Regions from separate parts of the Alkalibacillus flavidus genome, predicted to be linked through region 1. Evidence: a T-box and tRNA genes for the amino acid it is inferred to sense, from the RefSeq annotation. Region 1 holds a T-box; the other holds one or more tRNA genes.
What was found. A T-box is a leader RNA that pairs with one kind of tRNA and senses whether it is charged. The one in region 1 lies ahead of ABID56_RS03185 (valine--tRNA ligase), so its partner is inferred to be a tRNA-Val.
Positions count from the first base shown of each region.

Region 2: it encodes a tRNA-Val, which carries the amino acid that the T-box ahead of ABID56_RS03185 (valine--tRNA ligase) is inferred to sense. The anticodon was not compared.

Region 1 is NZ_JBEPMX010000002.1:121,297-135,867, reverse strand. It holds gene lon (endopeptidase La) at 140-2,470, shown strand; gene yihA (ribosome biogenesis GTP-binding protein YihA/YsxC) at 2,467-3,051, shown strand; gene ABID56_RS03240 (MFS transporter) at 3,195-4,319, shown strand; gene ABID56_RS03235 (LiaI-LiaF-like domain-containing protein) at 4,360-4,839, opposite strand; gene hemA (glutamyl-tRNA reductase) at 5,040-6,404, shown strand; gene ABID56_RS03225 (cytochrome C assembly family protein) at 6,424-7,251, shown strand; gene hemC (hydroxymethylbilane synthase) at 7,268-8,197, shown strand; gene ABID56_RS03215 (uroporphyrinogen-III synthase) at 8,197-8,973, shown strand; gene hemB (porphobilinogen synthase) at 8,970-9,947, shown strand; gene hemL (glutamate-1-semialdehyde 2,1-aminomutase) at 9,962-11,245, shown strand; gene ABID56_RS03200 (hypothetical protein) at 11,459-11,776, shown strand; gene ABID56_RS03195 (LysM peptidoglycan-binding domain-containing protein) at 12,011-12,994, shown strand; gene ABID56_RS03190 (YszA family small membrane protein) at 12,991-13,179, opposite strand; T-box leader at 13,289-13,516, shown strand; gene ABID56_RS03185 (valine--tRNA ligase) at 13,568-14,571, shown strand, end outside.
Region 2 is NZ_JBEPMX010000017.1:4,322-12,471, reverse strand. It holds gene glmS (glutamine--fructose-6-phosphate transaminase (isomerizing)) at 1-31, opposite strand, end outside; gene glmM (phosphoglucosamine mutase) at 460-1,815, opposite strand; gene ABID56_RS12375 (CdaR family protein) at 1,865-3,106, opposite strand; gene cdaA (diadenylate cyclase CdaA) at 3,099-3,920, opposite strand; gene rocF (arginase) at 4,157-5,059, opposite strand; tRNA gene ABID56_RS12360 (tRNA-Ala) at 5,458-5,533, opposite strand; tRNA gene ABID56_RS12355 (tRNA-Lys) at 5,560-5,632, opposite strand; tRNA gene ABID56_RS12350 (tRNA-Gln) at 5,642-5,716, opposite strand; tRNA gene ABID56_RS12345 (tRNA-Tyr) at 5,721-5,806, opposite strand; tRNA gene ABID56_RS12340 (tRNA-Thr) at 5,813-5,889, opposite strand; tRNA gene ABID56_RS12335 (tRNA-Val) at 5,901-5,976, opposite strand; tRNA gene ABID56_RS12330 (tRNA-Glu) at 6,006-6,077, opposite strand; gene ABID56_RS12325 (HAD family hydrolase) at 6,410-7,174, shown strand; gene ABID56_RS12320 (ABC transporter substrate-binding protein) at 7,196-8,150, shown strand, end outside.

The sequences.
Region 1 (14,571 bases):
GTACTCTCCTCATCATAGGTGAGAGTACCCTTTTTATGTATGTTATATCCAACTAATGAAATGAAACGGAATGAATAAACTAAAAGCAATCAATGGTTATGATAATTGGCATTGCAATTGCAAGTGGAGGTGTACGAAGATGAGCCAACAATCAGAAGCGGTATTGCCGTTACTCCCATTACGTGGTGTTGTGATATATCCATCCATGGTACAACACCTTGATGTCGGGCGAGAGCATTCGATTAAGGCATTAGAAGAGGCCATGATGGGTGATCATCGACTTCTTTTAGTCGCTCAGCGTGATTCGTCTGTCCAAAATCCAACGCAGTCAGATATTTTTGACGTTGGAACTGTGGCACATATTAAACAAATGGTGAAGTTGCCGAATGGGACGAGTCGTATTTTAATTGAAGGCATCGAGAGAGCTCAAGTTAAAACGTACGAACAAAATGATCCATTTATGACCGTAACGTACGACACGATTTACGATGAACATGGTGATGAAACAGAAGAACAAGCACAAATGCGAATGTTAACGCGTCAATTTAACGAATATACAAAAGTATCAAAAAAAACAAAACGTGAAACGTATGACACGGTTAAAGATATTGAAGAATCTAGCCATTTAGCCGACATCGTCACGTCTCATCTCTCGCTTAAAATTGAACAAAAACAGCACGTTCTAGAAACAGTCAACGTGCCAGAGCGTTTAGACTATCTCATCCAAGTGATTCAGAACGAAAAAGAAGTTCTGTCGATGGAAAAGAAAATTGGTCAGCGTGTGAAACGTTCGATGGAACGAACGCAACGCGAGTATTATTTACGTGAACAGTTAAAAGCGATTCAAAAGGAATTAGGCGAACGTGATGGTAAAACGGGTGAAATCGAAGAATTAAAAGAGAAGATAGAAGATGCAGAAATGCCAGAGCGTATAGAAGGAATCGCACATAAGGAATTAAGTCGCTACGAAAAAGTGCCACAAAGTTCTGCGGAAAGCTCCGTCATTCGTAATTATATTGAATGGCTCATCGCATTACCTTGGACAAATGAAACGGAAGATAATTTAGATGTCAGTCGTGCTGAACATGTGTTAGATGAAGATCATTATGGACTCGAACGTGTGAAAGAGCGTGTCTTAGAGTATTTAGCGGTTCAACAACTGACGGACTCGACGAGTGGGCCTATCTTATGTTTAGTCGGACCACCAGGAGTTGGTAAAACGTCACTCGCTCAATCAGTCGCGCGTTCAATTGGTCGTGAGTTTGTCCGTGCATCTCTAGGCGGGGTGCGTGACGAGGCCGAAATTCGAGGTCATCGCCGGACTTACGTCGGTGCGATGCCAGGTCGAATTATGCAAAGCATGAAATCAGCAGGTACAGTGAATCCTGTATTTTTATTAGATGAAATCGATAAAATGGCGAGCGATTTTCGTGGGGATCCGTCATCTGCTATGCTCGAAGTATTGGATCCTGAACAAAACGATAAGTTTAGTGACCATTTTATCGAAGAACCGTATGACTTATCTAAAGTGATGTTTATCGCGACAGCGAATAATTTATCGACGATTCCAGCACCATTGCTTGACCGTATGGAAGTGATTTCGATTGCAGGATATACGGAGCTTGAGAAATTGCATATTTCGAAACAACATTTAATTCCGAAACAGCTTGAGGAGAATGGTTTGACGAAATCAAAGTTACAATTTCGTGATGATGCGATTTTAAAGCTCGTGCGTATGTACACACGTGAAGCAGGTGTCCGTAATTTAGAAAGAGAAATTGCGTCAATTTGCCGAAAAGCAGCGAAGAAAATTGTGTCTGAAGAGAAAAAACGTGTCGTTGTCACAGAAAATCAATTAGAAGAATTGTTAGGAAAACCGAAATTTAGATACGGACAGGCTGAACAACAGCATCAAATCGGAACCGCGACAGGCCTAGCCTATACACAAGCGGGAGGCGATACGTTAGCTGTTGAAGTTTCGATCGTTCAAGGTACTGGTAAATTAACGTTAACCGGTAAATTAGGTGATGTGATGCAAGAATCGGCACAAGCGGCCTTTAGTTATGTAAGAGCTCGAGCTAATGAATTTGATTTAGAAGCGGATTTTTATGATAAATACGACGTCCATATACACGTCCCAGAAGGCGCGACTCCTAAAGACGGTCCATCTGCTGGTATCACGATTGCTACAGCTTTAGTATCGGCTTTCACGAATCGACCAGTGAGAAAAGAAGTCGGTATGACAGGTGAAATCACATTGCGTGGTCGGGTGCTACCAATTGGTGGCTTAAAAGAGAAATCGTTAAGTGCCCACCGTGCTGGGTTAACGACGATTATTATGCCACAAGATAATGATAAAGATTTAGAAGATATACCTGATAGCGTTCGTGACCAACTGACATTTATTAAAGTGAGTCATTTAGATGACGTATTAGACCATGCGTTATTGCCGAAGGAGTCGATAATATGAAAGTAAATCATGCTGATATTGTCATTAGTGCGGTCAGTCAAGCACAATACCCTGAAGACCAAAAACCGGAAATTGCCTTAGCTGGTCGATCCAATGTTGGGAAATCTTCGTTCATTAATAAAATGATTCAACGGAAAAACTTAGCACGTACATCGTCCAAACCTGGTAAAACACAAACGTTAAATTTTTATATCATTAATGATGCGTTTTATTTTGTCGATGTGCCTGGTTATGGTTATGCTAAAGTGTCGAAACGTGAACGTGAGGCGTGGGGCCGTATGGTTGAAGAGTACCTTCAAACGCGTGAAGCACTGCAAGCAACGGTTTTACTCGTAGATTTCCGTCATCCACCAACGGAAGACGATTTAATTATGTACGATTACTTAAAGTATTTTGATTTACCCGTTATTGTGATCGCTACGAAATTAGATAAAGTGAAAAAATCACAGCGCGATAAACAATTAAAAGTGTTAAAAGAGGAATTAGAGTTAGAACCAGAAGACGTTATCATTCCGTTTTCAGCAGAAACAGGAGAAGGTAAAGATCAAGCGTGGCAAGCGTTGTCATCTTATTTAGTTTGATGGGAATCCCGACTAGTTCGGGGTTCTCTTATTTTGTCACGAATTTGTCAACGAATAACAGCTGTTTTGTGATATAAATCAATGATTCAGTGGATTCAATCAGTTAGATTAAAATAATGAAGTGATAATGGAGGCTGAATATCGTGAAATTTTTATATGTTGTTGTCATTGTGGCATTTATTGATACATTTATTCAGCTTCCGATCATGACGCCATTTGCACTTAGTCTAGGAGCAAGTGAAGCCTTAACAGGTCTCATTGTCGCCATGTATTCGTTATCGAATGTCATCGGTAATATTATAGGTGGGCATTGGGTTGATCGCATCGGACGTAAACGGATGATGGTTATTGGCATGTTACTCGTTAGTGTCATGTTAAGTTTTTATCCGTTTGCACAAACAGGTGAGCAACTATTATGGATTCGATTTTTCCACGGATTAGCAGGTGGTGTCTTAGTTCCGGCTGCCTTCGCTTTACTGGGGGATTTGGCCAAACGAAACGACAACCCTAAAATGATGGCCTTCGCTGGGGGTGCCATTGGCGTAGCGGCCATTGCTGGACCTGCGATTGGTGGTGCATTAGCTGCCGCAGGACAAATTGTCTATGTGTTTGTCTTTGTCGCGATTGTATTTGTAGTGACTGCTGTGATCAGTATTAGTCTGATTCCTGCGTCATATGTATCACAAGTGAAAGACGACATGACTTGGACGGTTATGAAATCGATTATGACGAATCGTGGTGTGTTGCAAGCATCAACCGTTGCGTTTACGTTAATGCTGAGTAATGGTACGTTAGCTTTCGCACTTCCTATTAGTGTCGAAAACCTTCAACTTGATTCGATGACGACAGGTTTACTGCTTAGTTTGTATGGCGTTACAGCGTTAGTGATTTTCATGTCTAAAATCAATGACATTTACACGCGTTATACGGCTTATCATTTAGTAGTAATTGGTTTGGGTTTAATTGCGTTATCGATGAGTCTTTTACAAGTTGCATTCCATTTAGTGTTAATGGTTGTCGCGATGATTGTGTATGGTATTGGTTTTGCGTTCATTTTCCCATCGATGAATCAAATGATTGCTAACAGTACAGATGAGACGATCCGAGGAAAAGCATATGGTATCTTTTACGGCTTTTTCTCATTAGGTGTTGTTGCTGGCTCAATCGTCTCAGGTGCCATTCAACAATGGATTGGCCTACCGTTTATTTTCTGTACTGTTTTAATACTTGTTAATATGATGATATTATTTCGACTTAAATCGAAGTAAGTTTTATTTTCTTGTCTTTGTTAATATCCGTTATAAGAGCTTATTTCTTAAATAACAACACAATCCCAAAGATAATGAGAAGAATAGGCCAAAACTGTTCTATGATTTGAAAGGCGAGGTCTAACCAACCGAGCCAAGCTGGCATGGCGAAAGCTGATAGGGCTAAAAACGAAATAATGATAAATATTATGCCAATGATCGTGCCCTGGCGCGTCTTTTGGGCGCGTAAAATAAAAGCAATCCCGATGATTAACGTATACATGCCCCAGTGATCAATCCAATTAACGGTACTATGTAACATATGAAAGTGAATACCAAGCCCAAACAAAATAAACCCAGGTAAAATATTGTCGTGTTGTCGATTACCATAAGCACTGAATAAAAAAGCAATGCCTAATATGACTAAAATCGACGGCCAAGAGCCAAACTGTGATAAAATAGGTATATCATATTGTTGAATGAGGAAAAATATACCGAACCCGATTAACGTGATGGCTAAAAAAGATTGTGATTGTTTCACGATGACATGTCTCCTTCATAGTTAAATCGCTTGAAGCGTCATAGGTAATATGATAGGCTACAAATAGTTATTAATAATAATTCTAAAGAAATAATAGCATAAATATTCATAAATTGTTCAACTGATTTCAGTTTAATCGAAATGGTTAGTTGTTACAATGTATTCAGACGTTTATGAGTACGAAGTAAGGGGTGACACACATGCATTTTGTTGCATTATCAATGAACTATCGAACAGCCCCAGTTGACATAAGAGAGAATTTAGCTTTCTCTGACGACCAACTTAGCGAAGCGATGCAACAGTTGAATGCACAAAAAAGCATTTTAGAAAATGTGATTGTTTCAACGTGCAATCGGACAGAATTATATGTTGTCGCTGACCAGTTACATACTGGTCGTTATTATGTGAAGAAGTTTTTAGCTGATTGGTTTGAAATGGATGTTGATTATATGGCGAACTTCATTGAAGTTAAAGAGGACGATGAAGCCATCGAGCATCTATTTAACGTCGCAGCTGGGTTAGATTCTATGGTTTTAGGTGAGACGCAAATCCTAGGCCAAGTGAAATCAGCGTTTCAGCGCGCTCAAGATGAAGAAGCATCAGGCTTAATGTTTAATCAATTGTTTAAACAAGCTATAACGAATGCGAAACAAGCTCACAAAGAAACAGGCATTGGTCAAAATGCGGTATCCATTAGTTATGCAGCCGTCGAATTATCGAAGACGATTTTTGATAACTTAAAGAATCAACACGTCGTCATTTTAGGTGCGGGTAAAATGGGCGAGCTAGCCGTCCAAAATTTACACGGTTCTGGTGTCGAAAATATTACTGTCGTCAATCGAACGATTGAGAAGGCTGAAGAAGTCGCTGCAAAATTTTCAGGTGAAGCACGCTCGATCGACGAATTAAGTGATGTGCTCGAACAAGCTGATATTATGATTACATCTGTTGGTACGGATGATTATATTTTAAACAAACAGCATTTGAAACCTGTCCTTAAAGAGCGTCACGGAAAACCATTATTTATGGTTGATATTGCAGTGCCACGAAATCTAGACCCAGATATTGAACAACTAGATGACATTTTCTTATACGATATTGATGATTTACAAGGCATTGTTGATCAAAACTTAGCTGAACGTCAAGAAGCCGCTCAAGAGATTAGACAAATGATTGAAGCGGAAATGCATGAGTTTAATGAATGGGTGAAGACATTAGGCGTCGTACCAATTATCTCGGCCTTACGTCAAAAAGCATTAACGATTCAACAAGATACAATGGCGTCAATCGAACGAAAAATGCCTGATTTAACAGCTCGCGAGAAAAAAGTATTAAATAAACATACGAAGAGTATTGTTAATCAAATGTTGAAAGAACCGATTTTACAAGCGAAAGAAATGGCTGGCGAAGATCATGCAGATGACATGTTAAAGATGTTTGTCCGAATGTTTGGTATCGAAGAAGAAGTCGAACAAGAGTTAAAAACACAAAGCGAAAAACATCAAAGCCATAAATCGGTTAACGAATCATTACCTATTGCACAATTCGTTAAGGCGTTGCAATAGATGAGAGAGGAGTTCTCTCATGACTATTTGGGAACATATACGATTATATGAAATTATTGTCTTATTGTATGGGTTAAGCTTAACCTTTTACTTCTATGATTTTGTTGAGAGAAACCGGAAGGCGAATCGTTTTGCCTTCTGGTTACTTTTATTCGTATTCATTTTACAAACTATCGTATTATTTTCGAATATATACTTATATGGCTTTTTTGCCATGCTGAATGCAATTGAAGGGTTATATTTCTATGCATGGCTCATCTTGCTTGTATCGATTGTTGTGAATTATTTCTTTAAAATTGATTTAGTCGTCTTTATCGTTAATATAATCGGATTTTCAATGATGGTGATGTCGATCTTAACGACAGCATCGAGTGAAGCGACATCTATGACACCTGTCATTATTGGAGATATTTTACTCGCGCATATTGTGTTAGCGTTTATTGCTTATACACTTTATACGTTATCGTTCGCATTTGCTACATTGTATTTGTTGCAATTTTATTTATTGAAACGAAAGCGTTGGCGTGAGTTAGTCAAACGAATTGGGAACTTAGCCCAATTAGAAAAAGTATCATTTTACTTAACTGTTTTTGCCACGCCGATTCTTCTTATTTCACTTATATTAGGGGTTTTATGGGCATATACAGCAGATGATTTATTTTATTGGATTGATGCGAAAACAGTGGGATCCTTCGTTGTGATTGGCATTTATTCGATTATTATTTATATTAGAGTTAGACAAAAAATAATCGGGAAGAAGATTGCCAAATGGAATGTGATTGCCTTTTTATTTTTATTTTGTAATTATTTAATTTTGTCCATGCTATCTAACTTTCATGGCTTATAATTGAGGAGGCTATAAGGTGCGCAATATTATTATTGGTTCTAGACGTAGTAATTTAGCTATCACACAAACGGAATGGGTGATTGATAAGCTGAATGAAGTTTCGGATGATTACAGTTTTGACATCAAAAAGATCGTCACAAGAGGCGATCAAATTTTGGATGTGACATTATCAAAAGTTGGGGGCAAGGCCTTGTTCGTTAAAGAAATTGAACAAGCGATGTATAATCATGAAATCGACCTTGCTGTCCATAGTATGAAAGATGTTCCGTCTGAAGTGCCTGAAGGGTTACCGATTGGTTCGATTCCAGAACGTGAAGACCACCGTGATGCATTTATTTCAGAAAACCATGTAAAGCTTGATGACTTAAAAGAAGGCGCATTAATCGGTACGAGTAGTTTAAGACGTGGTGCGCAACTGCAAGCGTATCGTCCCGATTTAAGGGTTCAGTGGATTCGAGGAAATATTGAAACGCGTTTGCGTAAACTTCAAGAAGAAGACTTTGATGCGATTATATTAGCAGCAGCAGGACTCAAGCGAATGGGGTGGTCAACTGAACTTGTGACTGAATTCCTTGAACCTGATGTTTGTTTACCAGCAGTTGGCCAAGGAGCATTAGCGCTACAGTGTCGTGAAGATGATGAGGAATTACGCCAATTGATTCAACAAATCAACGATGAATATACAGCCAAAACGGTTACGGCTGAACGTCAATTTCTTAGTTTGTTAGAGGGAAGTTGTTCAGTTCCAATTGGTGCTTATGCCGTTCTAGAAGGAGATGACATTGTGCTTCAAGCATTAGTTTCTTCGTCTGATGGTGAAACGGTATTAAAAGAAACGGTTAGAAGTCAAGATCCTCTCGATGCAGGTGAGCAAGCTGCTAAGTTGTTGATTGACCGTGGAGCGAAAGAATTAGTTGAGCAAGCCAAACAGGAGTTAGAAGAATAGTGGTCGAACATCATCATGAGCGCGGCATCGTATTGTCGCGCTCATTGGAGCAAGCACCTGCATTTCAAATGTTGGATCGTAAGCTGGACACGACAATCCATGGTGTGCCACTTATAACGTTTGATTATGTGGAACCAAGTGACACACAGATGACCAAAGAGACCTTGCTTCAACATGATTGGGTTATTTTCACAAGTCATAATGGTATTTATTATTTTATGGAATTGCTTAAACATCATCAAATATCACCTGATGTATTGAATCAAATGAAGCTAGTGACAGTCGGAGACAAGACGAAGCAAACATTAAATTCATATGGTTTTGATGTTGAGTTTGTTCCATCTGTTTTTGATGCAGAAACGTTGGCAGAGCAACTGATTCAACAACGACAAATGCATTATCCGTTACTCATTAAAGGAACAAAATCACGCGCTGTACTAGATCAAGCGTTAGATGATTATGATATCAAATATCGCTCGTTAACGGTTTATAAAACGGTGACCAATTGGAACGAGAAAAGTCGATTGAATGATATTTTAGCTGAAGGGCCGGTTGATGCGTTCGTCTTTACATCACCATCGTCAATTGATGGCTTTTTAGACATGATGAGTGAACGAAAGCGTTCATGGTTTTCATTACCATGTTTTGCTATTGGGCAAACGACAGCAGATTATGCGACAAAACAAGGCTTTACTAAGGTGTATAAGCCCAGTACATTCACGTTAGAGGGGCTTGCCTATTTAGTGGAACAATATCTTAAAGGAGAGATAATATGACGGAATTACAGTTTGATCGTCATCGTCGTTTACGACAAACATCAGCGTTTCGGGACCTCGTACGCGAAACACATTTACATACAGATGACTTGATTTACCCGCTTTTTGTTTTAGAAGAAGAAGGAAAGAAGCATGAAGTCCCATCAATGCCAGGTGTTTATCAAGTGTCGATTGATCGTCTTGATGAAGAAATTGAGGAAATCGTATCGTTAGGGATTAAATCTATTATTTTATTCGGAGTTCCTAATCATAAAGATGACGTTGGAACTGAGGCTTATAATGATGAAGGTGTTGTCCAAATGGCAACGAAGCGAATTAAATCCATTGCACCTCATTTAGTTGTCATGGCTGATACTTGTTTATGTCAATTTACTGATCATGGTCATTGTGGTGTCATCCATGATGAATACGTCGATAATGATGCTACATTACCATTGCTCGTTAAAGCTGCTGTATCGCAAGCAAAAGCAGGCGCTGACGTGATTGCGCCTTCGAATATGATGGACGGGTTTGTAACAGCAATTCGTCATGGTTTAGATGAAGCGGGATATACGAATGTTCCGATTATGTCGTATGCTGTAAAATATGCATCAGCTTTTTACGGACCGTTCCGCGATGCTGCTCATAGTGCACCACAATTCGGCGATCGCAAAACGTATCAAATGGACCCAGCTAACCGTTTAGAAGCACATCGTGAAGCACAGTCAGATGTCGAACAAGGCGCTGACTTGTTAATCGTTAAACCAGCACTTAGTTATTTAGATATTATGCGTGATTTAAAAGACCGTTACGATCAGCCTATTGTTGCCTATAATGTAAGTGGTGAATACTCATTAATTAAGGCAGCAGCACAAAATGGTTGGGTGAATGAACAAGAAATCGTTCTTGAAAAAATCACCTCAATGAAACGTGCGGGTGCGGATCTTATTATGACGTACTTTGCAAAAGATATCGCTAGATGGTTGAATGAATAGTAGGAGGGTTCACAATGACAAATCGATCAAAACAATTATTTGATGAAGCAGTCGAACTAATGCCTGGTGGCGTTAACTCACCAGTTCGCGCGTTTAATTCAGTGAATGTTGATCCAATTTATATGGAAGAAGGTAAAGGGTCAAAGATTACTGACATTGAAGGAAATGAGTACATTGATTATGTCTTGAGTTGGGGTCCATTAATTGTTGGGCATGCTCATGAACAAGTGATGGAAACATTACAGCATGTGATGAAAAAAGGGACGAGCTTTGGTACGAACGTAGAGTATGAGAATAAATTAGCTAAACTGTTAATTGATCGCGTTCCATCGATCGAAATGGTACGCTTTGTGAATTCTGGTACGGAAGCAACCATGAGTGCCTTGCGTTTAGCGCGTGGGTTTACAAAACGAAGCAAAATTTTGAAGTTCGAAGGTAATTACCACGGCCACGCTGATTCACTCTTGATTAAAGCTGGCTCGGGTGTTGCCACGTTAGGATTACCTGATAGTCCTGGTGTTCCAGAATCGATCGCGAAAAACACGATCACAGTTCCATACAATGATCAAGAAAGTGTAAAGTATGCATTTGAACATTATGGTGATGATATCGCAGCCGTGATTGTTGAGCCTGTATCCGGTAATATGGGTGTCGTGCCACCAGTTAATAACTTCTTACAGTATTTACGCGATATGACGAACGATTACGGTTCACTACTGATTTTTGATGAAGTCATGACAGGTTTTCGCGTTGGTTACAACTGTGCACAAGGTCATTTTAATGTGACGCCTGATTTAACGTGTCTTGCAAAAGTAATCGGTGGTGGATTACCAGTTGGTGCTTATGGTGGTCGTCGTGATATTATGGAAATGATCGCGCCGGCGGGTGATATTTATCAAGCTGGTACGTTATCAGGTAACCCATTAGCGATGGCAGCTGGCTATGCAACGTTAAGTGAATTAACGCCTGAATCTTATGATGAGATGAATAAGAAAGCGGATCGATTAATTGCTGGCATTGAAGATGCGGCTAAAGAAAACGGTGTACCGCTTTGCGTCAATCGTGCTGGTTCGATGTTAGGCTTCTTTTTCACTAACGAAGATGTCGTTGACTTCGATTCAGCTAAGACATCTGATTTAGAATGGTTTGCAGAATATTACCGTTATATGATTGAGCAAGGCATATTCTTACCACCTTCTCAATTTGAAGGTATGTTCTTATCAACTGTTCACTCAGATGAGGATATTGATCGCACTATTAAAGCCATTCAACATGCCTTTAAACATTATAATAATTAAATTTGTTCCACGCTAAAGCTGTCGCTTTGGCGTGTTTTTTTGTCGAATAATGTCGTACGCTTTGCGTTGATTGGAACAATCGTTCGGTATATAATATCGTTGAGGCCTCTCTATTCCTTCATCATTTCCTCGATGAACGTGACAGTTTTCCATTTTATTAACTCAAAACCAATTGAATACTACAGACAATTTGAAAGGGGATTTTCGATTCTAATGGGTCATGATATTTATGGCGTTAATCAAAATCATCAACAAGTTGCGTATGCGCGATTTCACATGTTTAATGACGTTGCACATAACCTCTATCAATTATTAGATTCTGAGGAATGTGATGGCGGTGTCAGTGGAATAGGCGTGCAAAAAACATTCTCCAAAGAGCAAATCAAACAAGCCCTCGATCAATACAGCCAACATTATGGACATCTCTCCAAACAATCACTCGATATGGATTATGAGCAAATTAACCAATTTTTACATGATTGTTTATCATCTGCGGAACAAGATGGAAGTGTGACAGTTTGTTTTGCATAATCTAGGTTTAATCCATTTTATTAGATGCTATAAAATAGTCACCAACAAAAGTGACGCTCCTATATATAAAACTTCTTAGTCCGAAAAATTAGTATGATGTAATCGTTCATTGATAATAGAAGGAATGGGGCTTCATCTTAATCATTGAATCGGATTTATACCGTTAATCAAGCATAGTTTGTTTCTCCTCATAATAAACATAAGTATTGGATGAATATGTAGAGGGGGAAACCAATGAGTTATCGTGAAAACATGCCGTATCAGTTTGATGTTCAGGAACATATTACGTTTCGTCATGGTGAAGAAATTGAGGATTTGTATAGTATTGCGATTGATCCTGATGTTCAAGTGCATCACCATCAATCCACTGTACAGGTAAGAGGTGTATTGGTTGTACATGGTGATTATTTAGCTCGTCAAACGACGCAAGAAGAAACCGTGTTCGTTGATCAAGATCAGCACACCGTCCAGCAAGTGCGAGCACTTGATAATGGTTTCATGGAGTTTCAATATCCTATTCCTGTTGATATCTCCATTCCTTACGAGCGTGTGAAGCTTGAAGAAGATGTTCAGGTTGCAGTCGATTATTTCGATTATGAGTTACCAGAACCGAGAACGTTAAAAGTGTATACCACGATTCGGTTAGATGGTGCTGTGATGATTGATGTCGAACAAGACGATATAACAGATGATAGTAATACAAATGATTTTGAATTAAAGCAATTTCCAGCTATTGAGGATGAAGTCCAACATGACGATGACTCACAAAGCGTTACCAATACAGAACCATCTCAACCGGGTCGTGATATTTGGCCGAAAGAAAAATCGACATCGTTTCAAGACTTTTTCCAAACTGAGTCAAACGAGCCTAGTCAATCAGTAAGTAATACTCATGGTACGGATGACGAACCAAGTGAAGATTATGATACTTCCGATGATTCTATAGAAGACAGTAGTGATGAGGTGGAGGAAGAAGATGCATCGACAGTGAAAAAAGGTTTGAATTATTTGTCGAAGTTTTTTCGTGAAGAACAAGACGAAACGCAAGTTCAAATGCGAGTTCGTTTTGTCCAAGCGAATGAAACATTAGAAACGATTGCAGATGCCTACCATTTAACAACGCATCAACTCGAACGATTAAACAACTTGGAATCATCATCTCAATTACAAGAAGGAGATGTGTTGCTCGTTCCAGCTAAATCGTACTCAACTGATTAAAACCATTCCATGTAAAAACCAATGAAAATACCAACAATGGCTCCAGCTAAAAAAACATCCAGTGTTGTCGGAAATAATAAGGTCCTGATGAGTTGAAATATCATAATTGGGACAATACACCGTTCGATTGTCATAATACATTTTCGCATCCATGGTGGTAACCGGTAACGATAATGTTTTCCCATATTACATTCGCCTCCTGCGATAACTTATGAACACGATATGAAATTCGTGCGAAAGATGATTGACTTATGATGATAAAATTGGATACAATAAATACAAATGTCATAAAGTCAATAAGCTAGTAAGAGAGGAGTACAGGTTGGTACCCGTCTAGAGAAGGAAACCTTGGCTGGAAGTTTCCTCGGCTCTGCTGTCTGGAAGTCGCTCTGAAAATAGCTGTTTCTTTGAAATACTAGTAGAAGAAACCGGGAAAACCGTTACCTAAGTGGAGTGTATGAGGTCATACTCATAAACGAAGGTGGTACCGCGAAAGTGTTCTCAAAGCTTTTCGTCCTTTTTTAAGGATGGAAAGCTTTTTTTAATGACGAAAAATTTATAGGAGGCGTTAGTATGAGTGAAAAACAGAGCCAATCCATGGCCCCGAAGTATAATCCAACTGAAGTTGAAAAAGACCGCTATCAATTTTGGGTTGATGGGAAGTTCTTCGAAGCGAAAAATGACGAATCCAAAGACCCCTTCACAGTGGTCATCCCACCGCCGAACGTGACGGGTCGTCTGCATTTAGGACATGCCTGGGATACGACTCTTCAAGATATTATAACGCGTTATAAACGAATGCAAGGGTATGACGTGTTGTGGTTACCAGGGATGGACCATGCTGGTATTGCGACGCAAGCCAAAGTAGAAGGAAAATTAAAAGAAGAAGGAAAAACACGTCACGATTTAGGTCGTGAAGGCTTTTTACAACAGTCATGGGATTGGAAGGAAGAGTATGCGTCTTTCATTCGGTCACAGTGGGAAAAAATAGGATTAGGTGTCGATTATTCGCGTGAGCGATTTACGTTAGACGATGGTTTATCCAATGCGGTTCGTGAAGTATTTGTATCATTATACGAACAAGGACTTATTTATCGCGGCCAGTATATTATTAATTGGGATCCAAGTACACAAACAGCGTTATCAGATATCGAAGTCATTTATAAAGAAGTTCAAGGCGCATTTTATCACATGAAATATCCATTAAAAGATGGATCGGGTCATATTGAAGTCGCAACAACACGACCAGAAACGATGCTAGGTGACACATGTGTCGCTGTGCATCCAGATGATGAACGTTACCAACATTTAATTGGCAAGACAGTTATATTACCAATTGTTGGACGTGAGATCGAGATTGTCGCCGATGATTATGTCGATATGGAATTTGGTTCAGGTGCGGTGAAAATTACACCAGCTCACGATCCGAATGACTTTGAGATCGGTGAACGTCATAATCTTGAACGAGTTCTCGTCATGAATGAAGATGGTACGATGAACGAAAATGCTGGCAAATATAATGGCATGGATCGTTTTGACTGCCGAAAACAAATCGTGCAAGATTTACAAGAAGAAGG
Region 2 (8,150 bases), on a different contig from region 1:
CCTGTCCAATATAACCGACAATTCCGCACATACTGTATATCCTCCTGTAGTTGAAAGAGGCAAACCACAGCATCCTTTTCGTAAGGGGCAGTTGTTTGCCCCTTTCTCGTGTATTTTAAGGCATCTTATATGACGTGGTTGTGCATAGAGTCGCCTCTATGTTTTCACGGCATACGTGACAGTTGAGATGCGGCAACTGGGAGGCATCCGCCGAATACTCGATTGAACCTCCACCTCGTCAACTATTTCTTAATAAGCGGTCTAAGAAATAGCCCTGGCGCTTTCTGTTTTTCTCCCCTGCTACGCTCCTTTCTCTCTTTGAATGAAGCCGTGTGCAAACGGCTACCCATTATTTTACTGCTATTACGCTGGCAGGTCAATTATTTGTACGCTTTTTATCGTTTTATCGCATAAATTAGGCATAAGGAATGAATACCATCACCCTTATGCCCTAATATCTTATGCATCTTTTAAGCCATACGTTTCATCAATGATCGTCGCAACTTCAGATACATATTTCTCACAATCTTCTTTCGTCGGCGCTTCGACCATCACACGCACAACTGGTTCTGTACCAGATGGACGGACGAGCACGCGGCCCTTATCGCCAAGTTCTTCTTCCACGCGGTTGATCGCTTCCTGCACCGTTTGATCAATTTGCACTTGCTGTTTATCGATGACACGAATGTTTTGCATCACTTGCGGGAATTTCTCCATTTCGTCCGCTAAGGCTGATAACGGCTGATCCGTTTCGCGCATCGCATTCAATAATTGCAACGCCGTCAGCATACCATCGCCTGTTGTATTATAATCTAGGAAAATAATATGGCCTGACTGCTCGCCACCGAAGTTAAAGTCACGTTCTAACATTTTCTCCATCACGTAACGGTCGCCAACTGATGTTTTTACCGTGTCGATACCGATTTGGTCAAATTGACGATACAAGCCGATATTACTCATCACGGTTGTGACGACAGTGTCTTGTTTTAAACGGCCTTTCTTCTTCAAAAACTGACCGCAAATATACATAATTTTATCGCCATCAATGATATTGCCTTTTTCATCAACGGCAATGAGGCGGTCACCGTCTCCGTCAAAAGCTAAACCTACGTCAGCTTTTTCTTCAATCACGGTTTGACGAAGATTTTCCGGACTTGTTGAACCATAGCCGTCGTTAATATTCGTCCCATCAGGTGACGAACCGATAGATATAATATCGGCTTCTAAGTCAGCAAACAAGTGATTCGCAATCGATGACGTCGCACCGTGCGCACAATCGATTACAATCTTCATACCATCAAAGTCGGTATCAATCGTTTGTTTTAAATGTTGTAAATACTTCTGACCCGCTTCAAAATAATTCATCGGTTGACCGACACCAGCACCAGTCGGTCGTGGAATGTCGTCTGTTTCTTCATCCAATAACGCTTCAATTGCTTGCTCTTGTTCATCGTTCAATTTAAAGCCATTTTCGCTAAAGAATTTAATACCATTATCCTCAACCGGATTGTGTGAAGCTGAAATCATCACACCTGCATGCGCGCCTGATGCTTTCGTTAAATAAGCGACACCGGGGGTTGAGATAACGCCAAGACGCATGACATCAACACCGACAGATAATACCCCAGCAATTAAGGCACTCTCTAGCATCTCGCTAGAAATGCGCGGATCACGGCCGACGAGTAATTTCGCTTTCTCAGATGCACTTTTCGTTAGGTGATAAGCCCCATATCGTCCAAGTTTAAAGGCTAACTCCGGTGTTAATTCTGTATTGGCAATACCACGAACACCGTCAGTACCAAAATATTTTCCCATAATCTTTCCGCTCCTTCACATTATCAATCATGTCTATCAATAAGATGTTTTATTCAACTCTCACTCTAATTCGGCTTTGTTCAGAAGATAATCTGACACCATCAGGCCCTTCAAACTGCACATCGGCGTAAAATTCCCCTTCAACTTGACCTTCCACATCGATCGACACACGAATGTCATCACGCGACAGATTGTTAAGGTCGTTTTCCGTACCAACTAATTGCACGTTAATTTGAGGTTCTTCTGGTTCGATAAACGTTATTTCACGGTCTTCCGCTAAATTATCAACTTCTAATTCAACGTCTTCTAACGTCGTTTCCACAGCCTCTTCGACTTCAATTTCTGCTTCAACTGTTTCTGGCTCGATACGATTAACACCCGACGGAACTGACAAATCAACCTCCAATGTCGTCGATTCAGTTACATCAGACAAATCAACATCGACAGGTTCTAAACGGTCAATCTCATCTAAACGATCTACACTACCATATAACGTCGCTGAAACCGGGTTTAGATCGATGCTTTGTAACACTAACTCTTCGTCTAAATCCCCCGTCGTTTCATAAGTAACAGGATAGCGTTTATCCGTAATCGACACATCTGCTGTCACGTCTACCTCTGACGGTTCAACGAGTACACTCAGTTCATTACCGGCAGCGTCATATACACGAACAGGCGCACCTGTTACTTCGCCATTTTGCGCTAAAGTAGGCAAGTTCACAATGGCTTTAACAATCGCGACTTGATCAATTTCATTTTGTGAGCCTGTAATTTCAATTTCAGCCGGCGATAGTTGTGGCGAACTCGCAAAGACATTGTCCGGATTCAAACCGTCACTTTCCACATAATCTATATCAACCGGAAAACTTGCTGTTGCCCGTTCTTCAATCGTTACATTCGCAACATTCGGCTCAATATAAACCGATAACTGACTCGAAAACCCTTCATGTGTCACATCAACTTGATGTTCACCGGGCCCCAAATCATTTAAATCCACAACGACATCAAAATTTTGCTGCCTAACCGTTTGTGTAATCACGCTGCGCGGTCCTTCAAGCGTCACATCGACCGTATCCGGAACACCGCGGACAACATAATTATCTTCTTCATCTATTTGAACTTGCAGCGGCACATTTTCAACCGTCTGCGTCTCCGTAGAGCCGGACGGTAAGAAAATATCGCTAGAGCGTGATGTATTCGCATCATCAATGGCAACTGTTGTATATAATAAAATGGCTAAAAATAACGACACAATTCTCGTAAACCAAGGACTTCTCAACCAATTATCCATTACGCTTTGCCCTCCAACTCAATGCCTTTGATGATCCGTTTTGTTCGGATGGACTTAAGTCTTGCATTAATAACTGACGTAACCCGTCTTCATCTAATTTGCGATACAATTCGCCATTTTTCGTTGCCGATATATTACCCGTTTCTTCTGAGACAACAATCGTTAGGGCATCTGTGACTTCACTAACCCCCATGGCCGCTCGGTGCCTCGTACCTAATTCTTTTGAAATAAACGGGCTTTCACTTAACGGTAAATAACAAGCGGCAGCGACAATTTGGTTTTCGCTAATGACGACAGCACCGTCGTGTAACGGTGCATTCGGTATGAATATATTTGTCAGCAACTCACTCGTCAATTGACCGTTCACAGGCACACCTGTTTCAACGTATTCACTTAGACCTGTCTCACGTTCAATCGACATTAAAGCACCAATACGACGTTTACTCATGTAATGACACGACTTCACAATCGAATCAATCGCATCATAAACAGCCTTCTCTTCTGATTGTGTATGACGTGAAAAAAAGCTTCCTCGCCCTAATTGCTCTAACGCTCGGCGAATTTCAGGCTGGAAAAGGATGATCACAGCGAGGAACCCCCACGTAATCGCTTGGTAAACGAGCCACTGGACCGTTTTCAACTCTAAAATCGAGCTCAAGAACCATATACCTAAGACGACAAAGATCCCTTTCAGTAACTGAACCGCTTTCGTCCCACGAATGACTGAAAATAATTTATATATAACAAACCATACAAGCGCTATATCAACGACAATCCGTAACACTTGCAGGAAATCAAGCTCTTCCCACGACATGTTGACACTTCCTTCACGCACTATTTTGTCTCTTTTTATTTATTGCCCGAAACAGTCCATATGTAAAACGGATACGTAAAATTGCGAGACACACAATCATCTGTCACTATTATATCACAAATTACTACATCTGAAATGGCTCGGTAACGATTGATTCGCCTCTAGACTGACATTTTTTGCGTAAAAAAAAGAGTTATGCTATCACATAAATCGACAGACATAACTCTTGATTATCATTAGACATGTTTTTCACCATATAATGAAGCGATCATATCAACAGCTACTTCTGCCGTCCGATTCCCTTCATCTAATAACGGATTTACCTCGACGACCTCAGCTGACGTCAACACACCAGCATTATACAACATCGACATCGCTAAATGAGCCTCTCGGTAACTCGGACCTCCAACGACAGGTGTTCCTGTTCCTGGGGTGTGATTTGGGTCAATACCATCGACATCCAAACTTAAATGAACGCCGTCCACTTTCCCGTTTAAGTATTCTAATGCATCATTCATCACCCACGTTATACCGTGCGTTTCAATATCATGCATCGTATAGACACGAATTCCTTGTTCACGAATCACTTGGCGCTCTCCCTCATCAACCGACCGCGCCCCAATGATGATGGTATGTTCAGGCTTTATTTTCGCTTCTTGGCCGTGAATCGACGTTAAACGTTCATGCCCCATACCTAAACTGACACCTAACGACATCCCATGAATATTGCCAGATGGAGATGTCTCACCTCGGTTTAAATCAGCGTGTGCATCAAACCAAATGACACCCAAGTTACTATAAAACTGACTCAATCCAGCAAGTGTTCCAATGGCGATACTATGGTCACCACCCAAAATTAAAGGTACATCACCTTGTTTTTTTAAATCATAAACATAATCCGCAATCATTTCATTAGCTGAAGCGACATGGTCTAGATTGCGCAAATTCGTCTTCGGGTCTACCCCGTTTGTCCGTTTATTAATAACTGGTACATCACCATAATCTTTATAAGCTAGGCCTAAATCATTTAATCGATCAAACAAGCCAGCATAACGAATCGACCCAGGACCAAAGTCAACGCCTTCATTAGGTTGAGCGACCGTTAACGGAGCACCAAGGATTCCTAGTCTATTGTTCATCGTCATTTCCTCCTTCATTTTGCCTCCATTCATTTTATAAGCCAGCACAGAATGGTTCAACTGGACAAAAACGTGAATAAATATGCACGCGCCGGCAGCCTTGCATGAGCATGATTCAGTAATCAACCAGCCCTAAAAAAGTCACTCAATTATGGGTCATAGTCAATCATTTATCATACAGCTTGCTCAATTACGATTTGTAGTCGCACTATTTCGTTCTCAGTCGCTCTTTTGACACACAAAGTCTCTCATTTACGTAGTATGACGCTCAAATCGAGAAGTTAATCAAATTAGTTAAGATCGATTCATAAAATGGCTCCACTTATGTATTGCCAATTATCAGGCTAACCAAATAAAAAAGTTGCTCCCCAACAGAGAACAACTTTAGCTAAGAGATATGGTGGAGCCTAGCGGGATCGAACCGCTGACCTCCTGCGTGCAAAGCAGGCGCTCTCCCAGCTGAGCTAAGGCCCCATATCAATTATTTATTATGTAAAAAATGAGCCATGGTGGATTCGAACCACCGACCCTCTGATTAAAAGTCAGATGCTCTGCCAGCTGAGCTAATGGCTCATAATATGATGGCTGGGCCAGCTGGATTCGAACCAGCGCATGACGGTACCAAAAACCGTTGCCTTACCGCTTGGCTATGGCCCAATAGTGGTGGAGGGGGACGGATTCGAACCGCCGAACTCGGAGAGAGCGGATTTACAGTCCGCCGCGTTTGGCCAACTTCGCTACCCCTCCAAACAATGGTGCCGGCCGAGAGACTCGAACTCCCAACCTACTGATTACAAGTCAGTTGCTCTGCCAGATTGAGCTAGGCCGGCGTTTGAAAAGATGGTGGAGGATGGCGGGCTCGAACCACCGACCCCTTGCTTGTAAGGCAAGTGCTCTCCCAACTGAGCTAATCCTCCGCAGCACATAACGTGCAAAAATATGTAGATGACCCGTACGGGATTCGAACCCGTGTTACCGCCGTGAAAGGGCGGTGTCTTAACCACTTGACCAACGGGCCATGTTGATCACGATCCTTTATCTGAAAAGGACAAGTATTATTATAGCGACTACCTAAAACATTGTAAAGGGAAAAAAGAAATTTTTAACTTTCAGAATTGTACTTACAATACCTCTTCTTACCCACAAACCCAACAATACTATTTTCAAAAACGATTTTTTCTAAAATCTTCTAACCCTGCTCATCACTGAGGTTACGTTCATTTATCTTCACAAAAAATTCATAACTGATTTGACAATATTCACATTTCTTATTAATCTATTAAGCAACGTTAAGTTTATTAATTTTGTTAAATTTAAATTTAACGTTTTACTATTTCAAAAAATGAGGAGGTGACAACCATCACTATTATTACCGTAGAGGGAAAGCGTTTTGATACCGAAGCTATATTATTTGATAAAGACGGCACACTCATTAACTTTTATTCTATATGGGGTGTTTGGGGCGACTTATTAACTAAAGAAATTGCCATTCAGATTCCTGAAACAATTAATTATGACCCCCACCATGCTTGTGAACGTATAGGTCTTGATATAGTGAACCAAACTTGGGATCCAGTCGGTCCGTTAGCAATCGGTAACCCTGATGATTCAGCCACCATACTAACTCATTACTTATATCAACTTGGGATCCCATGGGATGAAGCTGTTACATACCTCACTAAAAGCCTAGAAAACATTGAATCTACTATTGATTGGAAACAATATATTAAACCCATTGATGGATTAATTGAATTTATCAATGAAGCCAATCAACAACAGATCAAAATGGCTGTGGTTACAGCTGATTCCACTCAAAATGCTTTATATCATTTACAGTTACTCGGAATTGATCACTATTTCGATACTGTTATTGGATTTGATTCTGTAACAAAAGGCAAGCCATTTCCGGAAATGGCTTATACAGCTTGTCAACGTTTATTAGTCTCACCACAACAAACAATTTTATTTGGTGATTCTAATGGAGACATGACTTTAGCTAAAAATGCTAAGTTAAAAGCCGGAATTGGAATTGCACAAACGAGTATTGATAACGCTTTCTATTTACGCGATACCGACCTCGTGATCCAAGATTATCGAGGGTGTTATATAAATTAATCAAAAAGGGAGAGAGTTTACATGAAGAAAACCATCATGTTTTTGGTTTTAATGACAACAATGGTCATCATTACAGCTTGTGGGGAATCAGGTTCAAGCGATGAACCGTTACAAGTTTATACTCACAATGATTCTGAAGAGATGGATGCAATGGTAGAAAATATCGAAGAAAATACTGGAGTCCAACTAGACGTGCTGCGTTTATCAAGTGGTGAAGGTTGGAGCCGTATTGAAGCTGAAGCCCCAGAAATTGGTGCTGATATGCAAATCGGTATGCTTCACGGATTCGGTATGAAAGCTGAAGAAGAAGGCTATTTATTACCATATGAATCAGAACAATGGGAAGATGTGCCTGACAAGTTTAAACAAGAAGATGGCGAATGGTATGGTACTTCTTTCTGGTATAACATGATTGCTGTCAATGAAGATATTATCGAAGACAAAGGGCTCGACGTCCCTCAATCTTGGGAGGATTTATTAGACCCTCAATATGAAGGCGAAATTGCACTACCGGATCCAGGTACATCAGGTACAGCATTCTTAATCGTTTCAACAATTATGCAACAAATGGGCGAAGAAGAAGGCTGGGATTACTTTGAACAATTAGATAAAAATGTTGGTCAATATACTAAATCTGGTTCAGCACCTGCCCAATTAGTTGCTCAAGGTGAGTATGCTATTGGGGTATCTTGGGACCAAGCTGTCCTTGACTACATTGATGAGGGCTATCCAATTAAAAGTGTCATGCCTGAAGAAGGTGTAGGTTACAGTTTAGATGTTGCTTGGATCTTCGAAAACACGGATCAACCTGAAAAAGCAAAAGAAGTCATGGACTACTTAGGTTCACAAGACTTCATGGAATTATCTGCTGAGTACCGTTCTATGGTAACTAAGCCTGGCATTACAGATGACTCAAATGTTTCCGACAATTTCATTGATTATGACGCGCAGTGGGATGCGGATAATCGTGATCGTA